2 regions of the Brevibacillus sp. TJ4 genome follow, and region 2 is predicted to be linked to the other one. Evidence: riboswitches for the same ligand, from Rfam matches in the RefSeq annotation. Region 2 holds a riboswitch; the other holds the start of a gene.
The links. A riboswitch is a leader RNA that binds a small molecule or an ion and turns the genes downstream of it on or off. The one in region 2 is predicted to bind cyclic di-GMP.
Positions count from the first base shown of each region.

Region 1 (3,210 bases), 210 kb from region 2:
TGATCGTATCCAAAATGCCCCCGATTTCCTGGGAACGTCCGCTCAGTCGTTCGATGACAGTCGAAGCGTTGTTTGTAGCCTCGCCGATGTTGTTCATTTGAAGCACTGCCTGTTCCACGGCAGTCGCCCCTTGCTCTGCCTGTTCGGTAGACTCGCGGGCTGCCTCGGAAACCTGGGAAGAAGTTTCCGCGATTTTGGTGATTCCACTCGCCATGTCGTTCATGGAAATCGCCACATCCTGCGAACTTACTGCCTGAGCCTGCGCTCCTTTGGCAATCTGAGCGATCGCGGAACCGATTTGCTCGACTGTGCTCGTCGTGTGATTGATTCCGGTGGAGACCTCTTTTGTATAACGGAGCACGTGATCCGAAGAGTGCGATACCCCTTCGATCAGATCCTTCAAATGAGAGACTGTCTTGTTAAAGTCGCGAGAGAGAACGGCAATTTCGTCTTTTCCTTCGACGGACACCGCCTCTGTCAAATTCCCCTGCGCGACCACGTTTACAGCCTTGTTCAGACGCTGGATCGGCCTGACGACGCCTCTTGCTGTCAGGTAGGAGAGAACCAGACCTACCAGCAACACCACTGCCGAGATGAGCAGCAGAGTGAAGAACAACTGATTCACTGCTTTATGCAATTCATTCTCCGGAGCGGTGACAAATACACCCCATCCCAGGCTCGTAGGGGCATAGGAGGCAAACTGGTCAGCGGACCCGTCCGTGTAGTTGATCAATCCTTTGCCGCCCTCCTGAATACTTGCATATGCGCTCTTCAATTCCTCGACCGAAGATTCCAGAATCGTTCCTTGCAGAATCAATTCTTCATCAGGATGCCAGATGTAGGTTCCCGCCTTGCTGACCAGAAAGGCGTAGCCCGTTTCGCCGAACGCTTCCTCGGAGACCTCTTTCTGGATCTCATTGATCGGAATGGTCGACCCCACATAACCGTATTGGCGGTTGTCTTTCATCAGCGGATAAATAATCGTCACGATGTTGTTGCCAGTTCGCTGCGAGGTCACCGGTTCCGAGACGATAATTTTCCCTTCCCCTTTAGACGCTTCCTTGAAGTGAACGCGGTCAGACGGGTTGGTCTCCTCCCCCCGAAAGTTGATGACCTTCGTACCGCTCAGGTCATACGAGAAAAAGAAAGTTTCAAACTCCGGGTTCTTTGTCTGGGCAGTTTGAATCAGCTTCAGGTCCTGATCAAACTGATTGTCCTCGGAGATCATTTCGCTAACGGTTTCCACGATGGCGATTTTTTCCTTGAAGAAGCTGTCAATTCTCGTGGACAGGCTTTCCGCCGCCATCTCTGCCTCCTTGTTCAGACTGGCAGACAAGAAACTGGATGAACTCATGTAGCTTGCACCACATACGACAGCCAAGCTGACTGCCAACAACAGACTCATCAGAAGCATCAACTTTTTTCGTAAACTAAGATACATAAGTGCTGAGTCCCTCCTGCATGTAATGTGTGAAAACAAAAAAGAAGACGCCAAACGGCAGCCTTCTTCCCTCGCCTCGGTTTGGCAACCCGGCTGTCATAGCATGTGACAATCGTCACATATCCGTAGACCCGTGGCTTTGCGTCCCTGTCTTTCAACAGGTTTGCCTTTATCTCCATTTTTGTCCAGATTGATATTATGTTCAATATAACATAAAAGTTGGTAAGTTTGATTAATAAATAATAAAATTTTCCCGATTTTTGTTTACCATTTGTAAAAAAAGACCACCGATGTTAATAGGTGGCCAATCTGTCAGGAAAGTGGCTTGTCCCGGGGAAAGCAGGTTTTTCCCGCCGAAATGGGCTCCATCATACAAAAAACCCCGTTAATAAAAACGGGCCAGCCTGTAGACAAAGTTCCGTAAGGAACAGGGTCTGCAGGCTTTTTTGTTGAATATAGAACATGTTACGTTTTCAAAAGTTATTTTTTAGAGGTGGCATTATGCTTAATAAGCAAGAGGCCGAAGGGCGTTATCAGATATCTGCATTCTCGCTAGATGAGTTGGTGCCAGAAGATCATCTCGTAAGAAAAATTGAAAATGCAATCGACTTTTCGTTCATCTATGACTTGGTGGAAAGCCTCTACTGTCATGACAATGGCAGACCCAGTGTTGACCCTGTAGTCTTAGTTAAAATTGCTTTCATCCAATATATTTTTGGAATTCGTTCCATGCGACAAACGATTAAAGAGATCGAAACCAATGTTGCCTATCGGTGGTTTATTGGCTATGATTTCAGTCAGCCCATTCCCCATTTCACGACCCTAGGCAAGAACTATGTTCGCCGTTTTCGGGATACTCAACTCTTCGAGTCGATCTTCCTTCGAATATTGGAGGAGGCGGTTCATCATGGATTCGTGAAGCCTGATGTGCTTTTCATTGATGCTACGCATGTAAAAGCCAGTGCGAATAAGCATAAATACGTGAAAGAAATCGTTGAAGAACAAGCGAAGAAATATCAAGAGCTGCTGGACGAAGAAATCAATCAGGATCGTATTGCACATGGAAAGAAGCCCCTTGAAAAAAAGACAGAAACTTCGAAGAAGGAGGTGAAAGTCAGCACAACTGACCCGGATTGCGGATTGTTTGTAAAAGGGGAAAAGGAACGTGTATTTGCTTATAGTTTTCATACAGCATGTGATCGAAATGGATTTGTGCTTGGTGCCAAGGTAACGCCAGGCAATGTGCATGACAGTCAGGTTTTTGAGGATGTTTTGAATCAAGTGCGAAAGACGTTTGCACAGCCTCAAGCTGTGGCAGTGGACTCGGGATACAAGACGCCTTACATCAGTAAAACACTCCTTGATGACCAGATTCGCCCCGTTATGCCCTACACAAGACCACGCACCAAAGAAGGTTTTTTTAAAAAGCACGAATATGTGTATGATGAATATTTCGACTGCTACATCTGCCCGAACGAGCAAATCTTAACATATGAGACAACAAACAAGGATGGGTACCGTATCTATCGATCAAATTCTCAAGTTTGCCGAAGTTGTCCGTTCTTGAAACAATGCACGGAAAGTAAAGACTACACAAAGAGAGTGAGTCGCCACATCTGGGCTGATTACCTCGAAGAGGTAGACCACCTCCGGCATACCGAGGAAAACAAACAAATCTATAGCAAACGGAAAGAAACGATTGAACGTGTATTCGCTGATATGAAGGAAAAGCATGGCATGCGTTGGACGACCTTACGAGGACTGGAGAA
Region 1 covers NZ_CP185865.1:196,665-199,874, reverse strand. The annotation lists gene ACAF76_RS00900 (methyl-accepting chemotaxis protein) at 1-1,441, opposite strand, end outside; cyclic di-GMP riboswitch class I at 1,522-1,619, opposite strand; gene ACAF76_RS00895 (IS1182 family transposase) at 1,943-3,210, shown strand, end outside.
Region 1: another riboswitch for cyclic di-GMP. It lies ahead of ACAF76_RS00900 (methyl-accepting chemotaxis protein); the one in region 2 lies ahead of ACAF76_RS01845 (DUF5317 domain-containing protein).

Region 2 (3,210 bases):
GCCGCTGCAAGGCAAGACGCTGGGAATGATCTTTGACAAGGCTTCGACCCGCACTCGGGTTTCGTTTGAAGTCGGCATGTACCAGTTGGGCGGCATGGGCATGTTCCTCAGCGGAAAAGAATTGCAGCTCGGACGGGGAGAGCCGATCAGCGACACGGCGAAGGTGCTCTCCCGCTACGTCGACGCCATTATGATCCGCACGTTCTCTCACGCATACGTGGAAGAGCTGGCATTGCACGCTTCGATCCCGATCATCAACGGACTGACCGACCTGTACCATCCCTGCCAGGCGCTGGCAGACCTGCTGACGATCTGGGAGCAAAAGGGCAAGCTGCAAGGCGGCAAGCTGGCCTATGTCGGAGACGGCAACAACGTAGCCAATTCGCTCGTGCTGGCAGCAGCGCTCGTCGGTATGGATGTACGCGTCGCAACCCCGGTCGGCTACGAAATGGAAAGCGGCATCGCCCAGAAAGCCAAGGAATACGCACAGCAAAGCGGCGGCAAGCTGCTGATTACCCATGATCCGGTGGAAGCTGTGGCTGGAGCGGATGCCGTCTACACGGACGTCTGGACCAGCATGGGCTTTGAAGCGGAAAATGAGGTTCGCCTGAAGGCATTTGCCCAATACCAGGTGAACGAGCAGCTCACCGCTCACGCCGACCGCGAGCACGTTTTCTTGCACTGCCTGCCTGCACATCGCGGCGAAGAAGTGACAGCAGGCGTCATCGACGGACCGCGTTCATTCATTTTCGACCAGGCGGAGAACCGCCTTCACGCGCAAAAAGCTGTTTTGGCAGCGCTGGTGTGAGAATAGTTCTAGTTCAATAGCATCATTATTTTGGTTTTTCCCAATAGAGCCCAAATCTGTGATTGCCGAAATTTGTCAGATAGTTATAAAATATAGACAAGAAGATGCAATGAAGTACAGACAGTATTTGGTCGCTTTGTCTGTATGGAGCGAGTAGCGAATCCGCCCTTTCCCCCAAGCATGGAAAGGAACTTTGGTAGAGGCTGTATTTGGTCGCTTGGCCTCTATCCGATACAGTAGCGAACCCGGCTTTCTCCATTTCTAGAAAAAGGAGGGGGATCAGGATGAAAAAATGGATCACTGCGATCTTGATGGTGGTTGCCATCGTAGCTGCTACTTCGGCAAACTTCCACATTGGCTAATAACGGAAAAGAAAAACACCGCTTGCTTTGCAGTGGTGTTTTTTCTTAAACTTGGGGGAACTTTCGATGCTATTGGACGTCATTCTCGCTTCATTCCTCGTGGCCTTGCTGCGGGGAGGAAGGGTCAAAGAACTGCCAAAGTTCAACCGGGTGTATTTGCTGGTTGTCACGATTGCGCTTCAGATTTGTGCTGCCTTTTTTCCGCTCCAGGGCGGGGTGTTTATCTCGATTGCGTACGTGTTTATCCTGGCGTTTCTCCTGTCGAACCGGCAGTATGAAGACATGCGCATTTTTAGTGTCGGGTGGTTTTTGAACGCCATTGCGATCTGGACCAACGGCGGAAAGATGCCGATCGATCTGGAGCAGGCGAGCAAGCTGCCGTACGATTTGGAGCCGGTGATAAACGGCACCAATTTCAAACACAACGTACTGACGGAAAGCTCCAACTTTCCGTTCCTGACAGATGTTATTTACATGCCTTTTATCATTCCGAGAGTGATTAGTATCGGGGACATTTTTATTATGCTGGGTGCCTTTTTGCTTGTACAACGTCTCATGGACAAACCGATTTCTCTACTACAACTCCGAGAAGGTAAAAGCTATGCGACAAAAAATTGATGTTGGGTTCATGGTCAAGGGCTTCGTGGTGCAAGTAGGCTTTGTACTAGCTGCCATCAGCATCTTTTACACCTCCTTGCCCGCGTGGGAGCCCAGGGAAACATGGGGAGTATTGTTTGCCTATACTCTCCTCACCATCTTTTCCTGTTTTGCGCCGATCCGATACTCCAAAACGATCCTGACGGTAAACAACGCAGTCATTTTTTCGGGAATTCTTCTGTACGGGCTGGAGGTCGGGGTATGGGCGGCCGTTATTGAAGCTCTGATTATCGCATTTCTGGTACGCTTTAACTTGCTGAAAACGCTGATCAATTCAGGTCAATTGCTGATGACGATCTGGACGGTGGCGGTCGTAAACGAGTGGCTGGGAAGCTGGGAGTTGTCCCCGATCCTCTCCGATCTGCTGCTCGCCGTCCTGTACTGGTTTGTCAATTTGATCCTGTGTGGGCTCGGTATTTCCTATTTTTATCGGACAAGCTGGTTTGCTACGATTCGGGACATGGCCCGAGGGTTTACCTCTACCTATCTGCTTCTGATGGTACTGGCAGGCATCGGGGCACGGCTGTTTGAATCATACGGTGTCCTTGCGCTGATACCGATGCTCATCGCCTTGCTTACGATCAGCTTCGTGTTTCACCAATATTATGAAAGTGTGCAAAAGCTTCAGCAAAAAGTAGAAGAAGTGAAAAACCTCAACCATGGCTTCCTCACGACGATGGCTGCCGCGATTGACGCCCGTGACCACTACACGAGCGGTCACTCCATGCGTGTGGCGCATTGGGGCCGGGAGATCGCCAGGCAAATCGGATTGCCCCCAGAAAAAGTAGAGGAGGTATACTTCGGCGGTATCCTGCATGATATTGGCAAGATCGGGATTGAAGATGAAATTCTCAATAAACAAGGGAAATTAACACCGGAGGAATACGATAAGATCAAACAGCATACGGTGATTGGATATGAAATCGTCAAGAAGGCCGGGATGTTTCACGAACTGCTTCCCGCGATCCGTTCCCACCATGAGCGCTTCGACGGAAAAGGCTATCCGGATGGTCTCGCAGGTGAGGAGATTCCGCTGATTGCCCGGATTTTGGCTGTATCCGACTCGTTCGACGCGATGGTAGCGGACCGTCCGTATCGCAAAGGCTTGCCGCTGGAAGTCGCGTTGCAGGAGATCAGGCGCGGGGCGGGAACGCAATTTGACCCGGAACTGGCGCACCACTTTGTGCATATTATCAACCAGCTCCCTCCGGGGGAACTGGAGGGCATGCTCGGGCAGCAAGACAGCCCCGAGGTTCCGCTCAAGGAAACGCTGCCCTGAAACGATTCCCCGCGGCATCCGGAAGCGTGTGATGTACATATTCGCCGCAACTGCATGAATAAAAGCATATACATAAGAATACGCACAAGCTGGCAAGAAGCCGG
Region 2 covers NZ_CP185865.1:410,904-414,113, forward strand. The annotation lists gene argF (ornithine carbamoyltransferase) at 1-808, shown strand, start outside; cyclic di-GMP riboswitch class II at 902-985, shown strand; gene ACAF76_RS01845 (DUF5317 domain-containing protein) at 1,237-1,788, shown strand; gene ACAF76_RS01850 (HD-GYP domain-containing protein) at 1,772-3,106, shown strand.